DNA from 2 places in the Flavisolibacter tropicus genome. Region 2 is predicted to be linked to the other one. Evidence: riboswitches for the same ligand, from Rfam matches in the RefSeq annotation. Region 2 holds a riboswitch; the other holds the start of a gene.
The links. A riboswitch is a leader RNA that binds a small molecule or an ion and turns the genes downstream of it on or off. The one in region 2 is predicted to bind thiamine pyrophosphate.

Region 1: it holds a riboswitch for thiamine pyrophosphate, as region 2 does, so the genes downstream of both, SY85_RS06645 (TonB-dependent receptor) here and SY85_RS09235 (VOC family protein) in region 2, are expected to answer to the same signal.

The regions. Positions count from the first base shown of each region.
Region 1 is NZ_CP011390.1:1,580,576-1,588,568, reverse strand. Features, by position in the region: gene SY85_RS06655 (PASTA domain-containing protein) at 1-327, shown strand, start outside; gene SY85_RS06650 (rhodanese-like domain-containing protein) at 341-655, shown strand; gene SY85_RS06645 (TonB-dependent receptor) at 693-2,825, opposite strand; TPP riboswitch at 2,878-2,970, opposite strand; gene SY85_RS06640 (head GIN domain-containing protein) at 3,054-3,764, shown strand; gene SY85_RS06635 (response regulator) at 4,421-4,837, shown strand; tRNA gene SY85_RS06630 (tRNA-Met) at 4,903-4,974, opposite strand; gene era (GTPase Era) at 5,037-5,927, shown strand; gene der (ribosome biogenesis GTPase Der) at 6,080-7,393, shown strand; gene SY85_RS06615 (hypothetical protein) at 7,494-7,715, shown strand; gene SY85_RS06610 (DUF4954 family protein) at 7,769-7,993, opposite strand, start outside.
Region 2 is NZ_CP011390.1:2,218,570-2,226,562, forward strand. Features, by position in the region: tRNA gene SY85_RS09225 (tRNA-Ala) at 212-285, opposite strand; gene SY85_RS09230 (SDR family oxidoreductase) at 361-1,224, shown strand; TPP riboswitch at 1,326-1,422, shown strand; gene SY85_RS09235 (VOC family protein) at 1,835-2,254, shown strand; gene nudK (GDP-mannose pyrophosphatase NudK) at 2,262-2,840, shown strand; gene SY85_RS09245 (DUF4406 domain-containing protein) at 2,840-3,220, shown strand; gene SY85_RS09250 (AI-2E family transporter) at 3,328-4,548, opposite strand; gene SY85_RS09255 (SMP-30/gluconolactonase/LRE family protein) at 4,605-5,498, opposite strand; gene ligD (DNA ligase D) at 5,521-7,993, opposite strand, start outside.

The sequences.
Region 1 (7,993 bases), 640 kb from region 2:
CTAGGTACTGGTATTGGAAATGAAGAAATGGCGGTGCCTCGTTTGCTAGGTTTGACCTATGAGGAAGCAAAGATCTTATTAGAGTCGCAAGGACTAATTTTGGGAGTTGCGCTTCCTGACCCTGATGTGAAGGATACAGCTAATGCATTTGTTTATAGACAAAGCCCAAACACTCGGGACGACAAAGGACGCCAGTTCCGTATTCGTCCTGGGCAAATGATGGATATCTGGTTAAGTGCACAAAAACCTAATGTGGACTCTCTTGAGAAATCTATGAGAGCTCCGAGTGTAAACCCTGATGGCCAGAAAACAGAAAATGATTTTTAAAGTATAGCTAATTATGAAAGAAATTTCGGTTGAAGAGTTGAAACAAAGGCTTGATAATGGTGAAAAGATCAATCTGATTGATTGCCGCGAGCCACATGAATATGAGGAAGCAAACCTGGGTGGAAAGTTGGTGCCCTTAGGTAAGATTCAAACTATGCAGATAGAAGATATTGAGGATTTGAAAGATGAGGAAGTAATTATTCATTGCAGAAGTGGCAAACGTAGTATGATGGCCTGTTTGATTTTAGAGCAAATGGGATTTACAAACACCAATAATGTTACAGGTGGTATATTAGCCTGGCAAGAAAAATTTGGTGTACAACAATAATTAAAAACCCCGCTTTAGCGGGGTTTTTAATTATTGTTTATAGCTTGATATTTAAACCTATGGTCCAATTGGTGCCAGCCATTGGGAAGTAATAGTTCTCTGTGGTCAGCGCATTGTTATAATAATAACTGAACGTATAGCCATTTGGCTCATACAGCGTATTGAAGATATTGTTAAGTTGAAATATCAACTTAGAGCCCTTTAACCATTTTTTCTGAAACGTATAATTGGCCCTAATATCTTGTGTATAATAAGCATCCAGTTTGCGCTGCTCGTTTTCTGTATTATCTAAGTACTGTTTGCCTACATATTTTCCTATTAACTGAAGCTCTGTGTTCTTTACCGGGGTAAAGGTTAAAATGCCACTACTAATTGCACTAGGAGAAAAAGCAATTGTCGTTTCGTTATACATGTTTTGCTTTTGTGTTCCGTCGTCATAGTTGTCGATATATTCCTCGAAGTTTTTAAGCTTATTCTTGCTGAGGGTAAGGTTGGCAGCCGCCTGTAACCAAGGAGTAATACGGGTTGCACCTTGTAATTCAATTCCAGCTCTATAGCTGTCTTTAATGTTGGTGCGGGTATAGGAACCTACATCATTTATTTTACCAGTAAGAACTAGCTGGTTGTCGTAACGCATGTAATATAAAGTGGCTCCCCAATTGTACGCCTTCTCATTCTTTTCAATACCCAACTCCAAGTCATGCAAACGCTCGGCTAAAGGTTGTTGTGCAACACCCGCTTCAAAGTCATCCCTGTTTGGCTCTTTATTGGCAACGCCATATGAGGTGTACAACAGCCAGTTGTTGCGATTATAACTAATGCCTGCTTTAGGGTTTAAAAAATTATAGAATTGCTTAACACCTAGGGTAGGATTATAGCGAAAGCCTTCAATGTCGTGTGTTACACCTCTCCATTGTAAATCTGTATAAAGTTGCCAGTAAGCTCCTAATTTTTGCTGCCACTTTGCATACACGTTAGCATCACTTTTCTGAGCGTCCAGGTCATACCATTTTTTAATTTCACTTAAGCCTTTTTCAGCCCATATTACTTTTCCATAATGGTTGCCGTCATAATTAGTTATTGCACCACCTAGCGTTAAGGCTGTACCTTCCTTTTCATATTGTAATGAAAAGGTGTTGCCATAATAGTAGTTGTCTAACCATAATTGGCGCACCAGGTCGGAAGAAGTTTCACCACTAGCCGGTACCGGAAGATTATAGTCAGCATAGTTCTCATCTGCTTTGTATTGTTCATAATATCCTTTGCCGCGTACTAAGAACAAGCCAGTGTTGAAAGTGAGGCCTTGCGCCAGTTTGTGATTGAAGAATAATTGATAATGGTCCTGTCTGTAGTTGTCAACTTCATTATCATAGGGTGTGCCTTCTTTTTCCATGCCGGCATAGTTGATCCGTCTATTTACTTTCAAATCCGCTTCAGACACGCCGTTCCAAGCCTGGTATGTTATTTCTTTACCAGAGAAGGTGGTAAAGCGTAAGCCTGTTTTCTCTGTAGTATAGGCAGTAGATAAATAATAGGAACGCAGATCGCTGGTGGCTCTGTCAATATAGCCATCGCTGCTCAGACGTGATAACCGGGCATCTACAGTAAAATGTTTACCTAATAGGCCGCTGTTGTAGAGAACGGTGTTCTTTAGTGTGTTAAAAGAACCATAGCTATTGTTTATTTCAATATTCCGGTTTTTTACAAGATCGTTGGTACTCAGATTGATCGTAGCACCAAAGGCTCCGGCACCATTGGATGATGTGCCCACACCGCGCTGTATTTGAATACTGTTTACAGAAGATAAAAAGTCGGGGAGATCAACAAAGAACGCTCCGCTACTTTCTGCATCGTTAAATGGTACGCCATTAAGGGTTACATTGATACGCGTAGCATCAGTGCCCCTGATACGAATACCTGTATAGCCCACGCCGTTGCCAGCATCCGAATTTACCACTACAGAAGGAGTGTTGTTTAAAATGAACGGTAGGTCTTGCCCCAAATTTTGCTTACGAATCTCTTCTTTTTTGATATTCGTTTTTGTGAAGGGGGCCGTAGCAGAAGCCCTTACGGCTTTTACTTCAACGGGTACAAGGTCGATCGTGTCTGTCTGAGCCTGTGCTGCTAATAATGCACAGGTTGAAATGGTTAATAAAGCAGTCCTTTTCATTTTTTTTAAAATTTAAATGAAAGGGAAATGCAGCCGAAGAGAAGGAGGATAGGTATTTAGAAACAGCCTTCCCTGCGCAGGCATTACCCTGATCAGGTTCTACGGGTATGATCTCAGCCTTTGATGGGCACCCCGGGAATTCAGCCGCAAAGGTATAGAAGAATTTTTCAGAATACCTGTAACTTTTCTGAAGGGCTTACGTTCCATTAATAAATCATTGCATACAATATGAAAAAAATCCTTTTTTCACTGTTTATACTAGCGGGTATAGGTGCTCAGGCGCAAATGACCATAAATGACCCAAATGCAGAAGCGCGTACGGTAGAATCTTTTCATGCTATACAAATCTCCAGTGCTTTTGATGTGGTACTGAGTCAGTCGAATACAGAGGGGCTAGCCGTAAGTGCTAATAATAAAGATGCTATGACTCATATCAAGACAGTGGTCAAAAGCGGCACATTGCATATTTGGTTTGATGATGGCAATAAGTGGTGGTCAAAAAATCCTAAGTTAAAAGCGTATATCTCTGTAAAAGACCTGGATCTGATCAAGGCAAGTGGTGCGGCAGATATAAATATAGAAGGAGTATTGAAAGTGGCGGAGTTAAAACTGGACTTGTCAGGGGCAAGTGACTTAGAAGGGGCCATAACGGTCACCAATGAGTTGTCAATTGACCTGAGTGGAGCTTCTGATATAAACATCTCCGGCTCTGCTGATAAAGTAACTATTGATGCCAATGGCGCCAGTGATGTAAAGGCCTATGAATTTAAAGCCAATACCTGTTCTGTAGAAGCCAGTGGAGCTAGTAGCGTGCGGATTACAGCCGACAAAGAGATGTCTGTTAAACTGAGTGGGGCCAGTAGCCTTTCTTACAAAGGGAATGCTGTTATTAAAGATGTAAAAACTAGTGGCTCCAGTAGCGTTTCAAAAAAATCTTAAGTGACTAAATTTTATAGAAAGGGCTCCAATCGGAGCCCTTTTTTATTGGTTAAATGTGATGCTTTTTGGTATCTATACTATAAAAATTTGCTTATATAAGCCTGTGTAAACCAGCCCAGGTTGTGGCATTAACCTGGCTGAATTCTGACCAACTCCGTAATGTTACGGAGTTGGTCAGAATTCAGCTAAACTTTAGCCTTTAATTGGACATAAAGTATATGCGTTTTAATCAGTAGGTAAGTGGAGTGATTTCTGTTTTTTGCAATAGTTGTTCAAAAAAGCGCTTACATCACTAGGTTAATTGACGTGTTTAGTGCCATTTCAGATAATTGGCAATTGACTGGGGGATAGGCAAATAGAGGGTATTATCTAAAAATAGCATTTGTAATTCTGTAGAAATTAGCGGTTATGGCCATTAGTGACGATTACTCTTTTGAGGAACCTGAAACTGGTTTTTAGTTTCTATTTAAAATTTTTTACAGAACCGTTTTAAGTATATGCTTTTTCAAAATATATAGTTATCTTACTATTGTTTAACCCAGATCCTTATCGTAAAACGTATCCTTCATCCACGTAGTGCAGTTGATTGTGTAGGTAAAACCAGATTGTTCCTTTCAGAGTAGTACTTCTTTTTTTATAAAATAATGTGTTTTGTTATGAGTGAAATGCACCCATATGTTCTAATTGTGGAAGCAGACGAAGACAATCGCTATTTACTCTATACAGCTTTTACGTCTGCGGGTTGGGCAGTTCCATTAAAATTTATGGATTCTGGGGAGCTGGCGTTGAAATACTTGCAGCAGCTTTCGCCTTCTTTTTATCCTTCGTTAATTATCCTTGATATGAATATGCCAGGGCTAAATGGCAATGAGGTACTGGCGCTTATACGCAAAGGAGAGGATATGAAAAATATTCCAATTGTTTTCTATTCTACAGCTATGAAGCCGGTAGTTAGTGAATTGTTAATGGCGCTTGGGGCTGCTGGTTGTTTTGAGATACCTGATGAAATGGATAAAGTGGTGCAACTGGCTAATGAATTTATACAAGAATCAAAGCCTGCCGAACTAGAGTAGATCCTTAGTTGAAAAGCGTTTCAGTTCATAAAAAAAGCCTCAGATGTACTGAGGCTTTTGCTTTGTTGCGAAGGCTGGGATCGAACCAGCGACCTTCGGGTTATGAGCCCGACGAGCTACCGCTGCTCTACTTCGCGATGTGGAGTGCAAATATAGAGCGTTCATCAATTTCCACCAAACAATTTTTAATCAATTAAATTTGCCGAATAGTTTTTATAACGTGAAGGCAGGTTTTGTTAACATATTCGGAAAACCGAATGCAGGGAAGAGCACTTTGCTTAATGCCCTCATTGGTGAAAAGCTAGCTATTGTATCCTCAAAGGTGCAAACTACGCGTCATCGTATTAAAGGATTCTTAACGACTGATCAGTATCAAATTATTTTCTCTGATACACCAGGCATTATTGAGCCCAAATACAAATTGCATGAAAGAATGATGGGAGCTGTAAAAAGCGCCCTGGAAGACGCCGATGTGGCCATGCTGTTAGTTGATATAAATGATAACTGGGAAGAGTGTGACGCTGTTTTTTCTTCACTGCGATTAAAAGTCGGGTCTATTGTCGTTTTGAATAAAATAGATACGGCAGACAAAGAAAAGATAGAGGCTGCAAAGGCATTCTTTAGTTCGAAAAGTTATTGTAAAAAGTTGGTTACCATTTCAGCTTTAGCGCAGAATAATTTGCAAGAATTATTAGATGCTATTGTTTCTCTATTGCCGGAAGGCGATCCTTTTTATGCGGAAGACGAGCTAACCGATTTATCTGAGCGCTTTTTTGTAGGTGAAATCGTGAGGGAAAAAATCTTTGAACTATTTGAAGAGGAGATTCCCTATCAAACAACAGTATTAGTACATGAGTTCAAGCACAAGTCTACCTTGATCAAAATAGGTGCGAATATTATAGTGCAGCGGGAAACACAAAAGTCAATTATTATTGGTGAAGGTGGGAAGATGATCAAGAAGATAGGCAGTGATGCCCGGAAGGATATAGAAAAGTTTCTTGGGCAAAAGGTTTTCTTGGAGTTGTTTGTAAAAGTGCGCCCTAAATGGAGAGAAAATGATTTGTTCTTGAAAGAGTATGGATATAGTTAAAAGAATGGTTAATTGAAATCAGTCAAGTTGTTTGTGAAAAGGTACCGCTGCTTTTTTAAAACGAATCAGTAAAAAATAACATCGTATACGCGATATATAAAAGAGGATTTGGAATCATAAACTCAAATCCGAAATCTTAAATCTGAAATCGAATGGGTTTTACAGTAGCCATAGTTGGCCGACCAAATGTAGGGAAGAGTACGTTTTTTAACCGTTTGCTGGAGCAGCGGAAAGCCATTGTGGAAGATACTCCCGGTGTAACACGCGACCGGCAATATGGTATTGCAGAATGGAATGGAAAAACATTCAACGTTATTGATACTGGCGGTTTTGTGCCGCACAGTGAAGATGTATTTGAAAGAGAAATTCGTAAGCAAGTAACAATAGCTGTAGAAGAAGCAAATGCCATTGTGTTTATGGCAGATGCTGCAACAGGCATTACCGACTTGGATGATGCTATGGCAGATATATTGCGCCGTTCTACAAAGCCTGTATTTCTAGTTGTAAACAAGGTTGATAACAATGAACGCATGTTGGAGGCTACCGAGTTTTATAGCTTGGGCTTTGATCAGGTGTACTTTGTATCATCTATTAGTGGTAGTGGCACTGGGGAGATATTAGATGCTATAACAGATTTGATGAAAGAAGATGATGAGGCTATTTCTGAGGAGGAAAAAGGATTGCCCAAGTTTGCCATCATTGGTCAGCCGAATGTAGGTAAATCATCGTTGTTAAATGCATTGATAGGGCAGGAACGTACCATTGTAAGTGATATTGCAGGAACAACACGCGATACCATTCATACACGATATAATCTTTTCCAAAAAGATTTTGTTCTTATTGATACTGCTGGTTTGCGTCGTAAAGCAAAAGTGCATGAGGATTTAGAGTTTTACTCTGTAATACGAGCTATAAAAGCACTGGATGAAGCAGATGTTTGTATGATTGTATTAGACGCTGAAAAAGGTATTACAGCGCAGGATCTGAACATTTTTAGTTTAGCAGCACGCAAGGGTAAAGGTGTTGTGGTATTGGTAAATAAGTGGGATCTGATGGAAAAAGAAACCAATACAGCCCGTGATTATGAAAAAACATTAAAACAGAAATTAGCACCGTTTACCGATGTGCCAGTTCTGTTTATTTCAGCAAAAGAAAAGACCCGAATCTTCAAAGCCATTGAGATAGCGTTGGATGTTTATGAGAATCGCCAACGTAAGGTTGCCACCTCCAAACTAAACGATGTGATGCTGAAAGCTATTGAGGCTAATCATCCACCAGTTGTAAGAGGTGCGCCAGTACGTATTAAATATGTTACTCAATTACCTACTGTAGTACCCTCATTTGCCTTCTTCTGTAATTTTCCAGAAGATATCAAAACTCCTTATCGTAATTACCTTGAAAATCAGTTGCGCGAGAACTTTGATTTTACAGGTGTGCCGGTACGTATTTTCTTTAGAAAAAAGTAAAATACTTAGTGTGGGAAAAAAGTTGAGCTTAGCATTTGGTTATTTCCACCAGACTGTTACCTTTGCGCCCATTAGTTAACTAAAACTTAAAAAAAGTACAATGAAAAAGTTCTTAGCAATCGCAGCTATCGCAGGTACATTGGTAGCTTGTAACAACGGTGGTGAGTCTACAACTACTACTGATACTACAACTACTACAACTGTAACTACTGATACAGCTGCTACTGTAGCTCCAACAACCGTAGATACAACTGCTGCTACTGTAGATACTACTGTGAAAACTACAACTACTACAACTACTACTGATACTACTAAACACTAATTAGTAGGTCAAAATATTAAAAAGCCCTCTGCTTGCAGAGGGCTTTTTAATTGTTATTTAAAGCTACTTTGAATCTGCACTACGCTTTCACGCATTTGTTCCAACTCGTTCTGTTGTTGTTGAATAAATACATTGTCCTCTAGTTTACCAATTACTTCAACCATCTCTTCTTCATTGTCATAAACCATTTTGCGGAAGGCACTTTGGTAATCTTTGGCACGCGAGTCGTAAATGTTCTGTACCATCCACTCTTTAGTGGCTAATGCTTCCTGCATTAG
Region 2 (7,993 bases):
GAACAACTACCCCTATTTTACAAAACAAGTTCTATAGAAGTTAAAAGACAAATTTTTGGTTCGATCTTTTCAGAAAACTTAATTATTGGTAAAGAGAAATGTCGAACCACTAAAATCAATGAAGCACTTTGGCTGATAATGGCTACAGATAAGGATTTAAACAAAAAAGAAACCGGACAACCCTTCAAAAATTTAGAGTTGTCCGGTGAGGTGGAGAATACCGGAGTCGAACCGGTGACCTCTTGCATGCCATGCAAGCGCTCTAGCCAGCTGAGCTAATTCCCCGAGCGAGGTGCAAAAATAGGATTTGAAACAATACGGACGGCATAATAATTTCTCTCTTTCCTTAAATTTTTGGTTATGCAGAAAGGTGGAGAAAAAAAGCAGGTAAAACCGGCCCAGAAACAAACTATGCCGGGCTCAGAACAAGAAATGAAACCAAAGCCCAAATCTGAACGCCCCAAGGAACCTCTCAAGTTGGAAGGCAAGGTTGCTCTCATTACCGGTGGCGATAGTGGGATAGGAAAAGCAGTAGCGATCCTTTTTGCCAAGGAGGGCGCTGATGTTGCTATTTCGTACCTCAGCGAGCATAAAGATGCTGAGGAAGTAAAACGCATAATAGAAGAAGACCATGGTCGCAAATGCATACTGATGCCTGGCAATATTCGTAAGGAAGACTTTTGCAAGAAGATTGTAGAAGAAACAGTAAAGAAGCTAGGAAAACTGGATATATTGGTAAATAATGCCGCAACCCAAACAGAACAAAAATCGCTGGAAGATATTTCTACCGAGCAGCTGTATGAGACTTTTGAGACAAACATTTTTGCCATGTTTTGGATCACCAAACAGGCTTTGAAACATTTGAAAAAAGGTGCTTCTATTATTAATACAACTTCCGTTACGGCCTACCGCGGCAGTGGAGGTTTACTGGATTATTCCTCTACTAAAGGAGCAATCGTATCCTTTACACGCAGTCTGTCGGCCAACCTGGTAGAGAAAGGCATTCGTGTAAATGGTGTAGCCCCCGGCCCTATCTGGACGCCATTGATTGTTGGTTCTTTTAATGAAGAGAAAGTCAAAACATTTGGTTCCGATGTACCTATGAAACGCCCCGGCGAAACGGCTGAAGTAGCGCCATGCTATTTGTTCCTGGCCAGTGAAGATGCCTCTTATATGTCAGGACAGGTGCTACATCCTAACGGTGGTGAAATTATTAATGGGTAATAGAACTTTGATTTAAAAGATTTAAAAGATTGAGAGGAAGGATTAAAAAGATAACTTATACGATTAGAAGGGTTGGCATTATTTCTGTTTTTACTACCACTTATAACTCTCTGGGGTGGTTTAGCAATAAACCTGAGATCATACCCATACTACCTGATCTGGGTAATGCCAGCGCAGGGATGAGAGAAAAAGGTTCAGGTATTATTACTTGAACCTTTTACATTATAACTACAAGCAATGTATTTCTGTTTCACTTTCACCTCTTTTTCTTATCAACCTCCTCTACCATATTACAAACACTAATCATTACTACTATACCCATCTATTTGCTTACCCCACTCTTGAGCCTAGGTTTGTTCTGACCAACTCCGTAACGTTACGGAGTTGAGTAAACTTTCGGCAAATAGTAACCAAGCTTTACATAAGACATTTGGAAGGCAAAGGCATGCCTTCCATACACTTTGAGTAGGGTAAGGCATCAACCTTTCTCAAGGAGCACGTACGGCTACATATTTAATAATAAGGAACTGTGAAAATTGTTTATAATCAAACTTGCTGTTGGGAAAAACCACACCTTTAAGCTTGAACCACCAACACTAAAGATTAAAAAATGACTTTAGAGCATGTAGCCATTTGGACAAACCAGTTGGAAGAACTAAAGACTTATTATCAAACCTACTTCAATGGTGTGCCTAATGACAAGTACACCAACGCTACCTCCCAATTTCAGAGTTACTTTCTAACGTTTAAATCTGGCGCGCGTTTGGAATTAATGTCTAAGCCAGATGTACCGGTAAACCGGAATGATACCATTCACCAACAATACCTGGGAATTATTCACCTGGCGTTTGGTGTTAATACTATGGAAGAGGTAGATCTGAAAGCAAAAGAATTGGCAGCAGCCGGCTATCCTATCCTGCGTGGTCCGCGCCGGACGGGTGATGGTTATTATGAGTTTGAAACACTGGACCCCGATAACAACCGCTTAGAGGTAACGACAAAATATATAATGCCTGACGGGCTCAAATAAAAAGAGTATGAAAGACAAAATAAAAAATGTAAAGACAGATGTGCTTTCTGACAACTGGTATAAGTTGGAAAAAGTAACATTTGATTACAAGAAGAATGATGGCAACTGGCAAACACAAAGCCGTGAAGTATATGATAGAGGCAACGGTGCTACCATACTCCTATATAACAAAAAGAAACAAACGGTTGTACTTACCCGCCAGTTTCGTCTTCCAAGCTATCTTAATGGCAACCAGGAAGGCTATTTAATAGAAACCTGTGCCGGCCTGCTGGATGAAGACGATCCTGTAGCCTGCATACGCAGGGAGGCTGAAGAAGAAACCGGTTACCAACTGGAAGAAGTGCATAAAGTGTTTGAGGCCTATATGACGCCGGGGGCAGTTACAGAGATCCTTTATTTTTTTGTAGGTGAATATGCACCCTACATGAAAGTAGCAGAAGGCGGTGGAGTGCCCCACGAGCATGAAGAAATAGAAGTACTGGAAATGCCCTTTCAAAAAGCTTACGACATGATTGCATCTGGCGAGATAAAGGATGCTAAAACAATTATGCTTCTTCAATACGCTAAACTTAATAATCTCTTCTAATGACAACCAAAACTTCGCTTATGATTTTAGTGGCTGGCCCCTATCGCTCTGGCACTAATGACGATCCGCATCTTATTGAAGCCAACGTAAAAAACATGACTGACACAGCGTTGCTGTTGTATCGCAAAGGGCACTTGCCAGTATTGGGCGAATGGTTCGCCTTACCCTTGATAGAAGCGGCTGGTTCAAAACAGATCGGTGATGCTGTTTTCAATGAAATCTTTCATCCTGTAGCTGTACAGCTCATTGATCACTGCGATGGTGTATTACGCATTGGTGGACCATCCTCTGGCGCTGATGAGATGGTAAATACAGGTAAAGCGAAAGGCAAACAGATCTTTTATAGCCTAGAGGAAATACCTGCAGCAGCAACGGTTTAAAAGTTTAAAGTTTAAAGTCTACTATTTAAGGTTATTGTAAGAACTAGTCGACAATTCAATTGTCTGCTTACGATAACCTTAAACTTTACTTCTTAAACAAATAAACATTAAAGCTTTTTGTCGTCATTATCAGTTTTATTGCTTTCATCCGTTTTCTTTCCAGCCTCTTCATTTTCATTAGTTGGCTCTATTTTATTTTGTACTTCCAGTTGTTCCTGAACTTCCTTGCTTTTAGAGCGCAATATGGGAAAAGCCAACGGGCTATGAGCAGGACGTTCATCACCTAACAATACGCCCCACTGTTTCATATTATCCGTACGATCAAAAATGATTTTCATAACGGCTATAACGGGCAGAGAAAGAAACATACCCGATACGCCAGCCACTGCGCCTGCTACTATAACACCTACGATAGTGGCCAGTGCATTTATTTTCACCTTAGATCCAACAATACGCGGCATCAAAATATTATTGTCGAGAAACTGTACAAAAGCAATAGTACCCAAGACAGCAAAGATGGGCCAGATCTCTTGGGAAGAAGTAAGCGTTAGTAAAACACCAATGATATTTCCAATTAAAGCACCTATATAGGGTATAAGGTTTAGAAAAGCAAAGATGACTCCGATAAGAATGGCATGTTTAATACCAATAAAGAATAGTATACCTCCAAGCAAAACTGTGATATAGGTAATCTGAATGGCCAACCCAACTAAATAACTCTTGATGATCGTTTGGCTCTCACGCACTGCTTCTTCAACCTTCTCATGTGATTGTTTAGGAAACCAGAGGAATACAAAACGCAACAGCAGGTTTCGATAAAAGAGCATCAAAAAAATATAGATCGGCAACAACGCCACAAATACAAACACCGATGTTATAGAACCAAAAGCACCTGAAACCATTCCACCGGCATAGTTCATCAACTTGTCACTTTGCTCATTGATTATTTGAACTTGTTTAGCCGTCGTATAATTGGTCTTAGAACTGATCCAAGCACTGATCGAATTCAGATGAGCCGTTACATTTTGCTTAATTACAGGAAAGTCGTTTACCAAGCTACTGATCTGTGCTGAAAAAAACCATACAAGTGCAGCCATTACTATAATAAGTAACAACAACGTCAAAAGGATTGAAAACACCTCTGGTAGCTTCTTCCTATGAAAAAAGCGGAATACAGGCAGCAGCATGATAGCCAGGAAAAAGGCCATTAGCAGCGGCATGATAATGTCTTTACCCACAAGAATAATTGCGAATAAATAATAAATACCTACCAACTCAATAGCGCGCCTTACTGTTACCGGCAATTTTGCATACTGTTCTTGTATCATGGTATAAATATAATCTCTCTAACGGCTCAATAAAACTGAGCCTTGCGAACGCTACATTAGCGGGACTTTAAAAGTTGGCGAATCAGGAAGATGTTTTGACGGGCAGTAATAAGAAGATCGTTTCCTTCAGCCCCACCCCAACAGGCATTGGCTGGGATAGTAGGCAACTCTATTTTCCCCAACCGGTTACCTTCACGATCTAAAATAAGAATTCCTTCTTTGCTGCATAAATAAAGATTTCCATTAGGATCGCATTTTATACCATCACTGTTTTCTTGGGCTGCAATCTTTAAGAACTTCCAACTATGCGCATCAAATGCTAGTACTAGTTTTTCAAATGGCTTATTGGAGCAACAATACAGCACATCTTGATTGGGGGACAAACAAACGCCATTGGGATAATGCAGGTTATCTTCTATCAAAACCACTTCTCCATTGCGCCAGACATAAACCCCAGCCAATGGCTGAAATGAAGCCGGCACTAGCTTTTGATCTTTTAATCCATACGGAGGATCAGTAAAGAAAACGGTTCCATCATTATGCGCCACAATATCATTCGGGCTGTTAAAGCGTTTGTCATTATACGATGCAATTAAGGGCTGCACCTCTTTACCATCATATCTACCTATAGCACCATTGCCGTGCTGACACACCAGCAGGTTACCTTCCCTATCATAAGTCAAACCATTCGAGCCAATTTGCTCTGAAAGAAAAGAAGTATCCAGCAACGTACACCCACTAGCTACTATATATTTTTGTTTAGGCTGATCGGGTGACACTTTATAAATTGAGTTTAAAGGAATATCACTGAATAAATAATAGCCTTCCGTATTCCACACTGGCCCTTCAGAAAACGAACAGCTATCATCCAGCAGTTCTATTTCAAAGGCTGTATTTATAAAGTCCGTTAGTTCTGGTCTATAAATGGTCAATGCTGGATGTGTGGCCACTTTAAATGTTTTTGTTATTATGTTACAGAATCGTAATCAATTGCTGGATCACTTTTTCCAAGTTAATACCTCTTCCTAAAACTGGCTTAAATAAATCACCTTCAGCCTTCACCCTTTCATAAATATTTTTGATAGTATAGTCAGTAGGTGCAAGTCCTTTTTTTACTTCATCCCAATGTAAGGGGGTAGAAACAGAAGCCCCCTGCCTAGGACGGATAGAGTATGGGGCAGCAGCTGTTTGCGTTTCCTTATTTTGCAGAAAATCCAGATACACTTTTTCTTTGCGCTTAGCAGGACTGCGCTCCATGCTGGTACTATTGGGCATCTCCTGTTGCACTAATTTACAGATCAATTCTGCCAACTGCTTGCTTTGGTCAAAATCATACTTTGCGCCCAATGGAATATAAATATGCATACCTGTGGCGCCCGATGTTTTACAATAGCCTTTTGCGCCACTTGCATCCAGAATCTTCTTAATTACCTGTGCCACTTCAATTACCGTATTAAAACTTACGCCTTCAGGATCCAGGTCAATGAGACACCAATCTGGATACTGCCAGCTATTAACTCTGGAATGCCAAGGATTCATTTCAATACAGCCCAAATTAGCCATATAGATCAGCGACGCTTCGTTTGTACATACCAGGTATTCTACATTAGTCTTAGTAGACTCGCTATAGTCTGTATAGGTTTCCAACCATTGAGGCTGCTTACCTTTCATATCTTTTTGAAAGAAATTCGGAGCCCCAATACCGTTAGGATGACGATTTAACGAGTGGGGCCGGTCTAGCAAAAAAGGCAAGATATATGGCGCCATTCGCAGGTAATGATTAATTGAGTCGATCTTTTGAAAACCTTCATTTGGCCAATAGATCTTATCTAAATTGGTTAATGATAAGTCTATTTTATTTATTGTTACTGTTTGGTTAGCGCCATTCTCAAGCTGTAATTGCAAGCCAGATATTTTCTTAGAATTTTTAGATAAAGAAGACTTCTTTTTAGTCGTCCTTTTAACAGGTGTCTTGGTTTCCTTTTTTCCAGCCGCTTTTTTTACTATAGTGCTTCGCTTTTCTTCTTTTTCTACACGGACATCTTTAGCCTTCTTATCTGTACGCAGTCCCATAAAAATGGGATGCCGGGCAATATGTTCTTTGGTCCACTCAGTAAACTTGATCTCACAAACCAATTGCGGTTTTACCCAAGTGGCAGGCATATTAGTCTTAGGCACTTTTTTAAATGGGCTTTTATTCGTTACCAAGGGCTGTAAGCGGTCATAGATCTCTTTCAGGCTTTTGGTATTAAAACCGCTGCCTGTATGGCCTACATACACGAATTCATCATCTTCGTATACACCAAGCAGTAAGGCTCCAAAGAACTTACGGGTTTTGCGTGGCACTGTAAATCCTGCAATTACGACCTCTTGTCTTTTATTCACTTTAATCTTCAACCAATCAGCTGTACGTTTTCCTGCTTCATAAATACTATCGGCGCGCTTAGCCATTATCCCTTCTAATCCTTGTTTCAAAGCCGCTTTATAAAAAGCACTTCCATTCCCAATTACATGATCGCTATAGCGCAAAATCAAATCTTTTGGAGGTATTAACTCGCACAAGATCTTTTTACGTTCTATTAAAGGCAGCCGCGTAAGATCATATCCATTGAGCCAGAGAATATCGAATACATAAAACTGCAATTGCACCGGCGCATTTTGCCAGTTTTGTAAAAGCTGAAAGTTTGCTAATCCATTTTTATCAATAGCCACGATCTCTCCATCAAACACAGCGTTTATCCCTAATTCTTTCAATGCCGCTGTTACCGGCGCATACTTATCGGTAAAAGGCTTATTATTTCTTGAGATTAACTTCACTTTAGTATTATTCAAATACGCTAAAGCTCTATAACCGTCCCATTTGATTTCATATAGCCATTGGGGATCACTAAAAGGTTCATCCACCAAAGTAGCAAATGCAGGTTTTATATTAGCAGGCATTGGTTGTGCCTGAATGAGATCTTTATACGATTTTAATAGTGGAGATAGTACCCCAGCTCTCTTCGTTAGGCTTATCTTCTTTGCACCGGCAGCTGTCTTCACCGCAGTAATAGCTTTCTTTGCCCCCTTCTGTTGAGTGGCATTTTGTTCTTTGGGGTGATTCAGTTTTACGCCTTTTTTCGCTGCTATATCGGCCAATGTTTTTCCTGACTTCACCGAAGCCTCTTGCGCTGTAACATCATCATCAGTAGCATATTCGTCTTTACTCTTTATTAATAACCAAGCCTTCTCCTCTCCTTTTCTCATCCTTCTCAACGTGTACACACCGTTCAATTTCTTTCCATAAAGAATGAATTTCAGGCTACCCATCTCTAGCTCCTTCAACAGAATTTGCTCCTGCTCTTTCCTACTTAGCTGCTCGCCGGCCACTGGTGTATAATATCCCTCATCCCACACGATTACAGTACCAGCACCATAATTTCCTTCAGGGATTACGCCTTCGAAA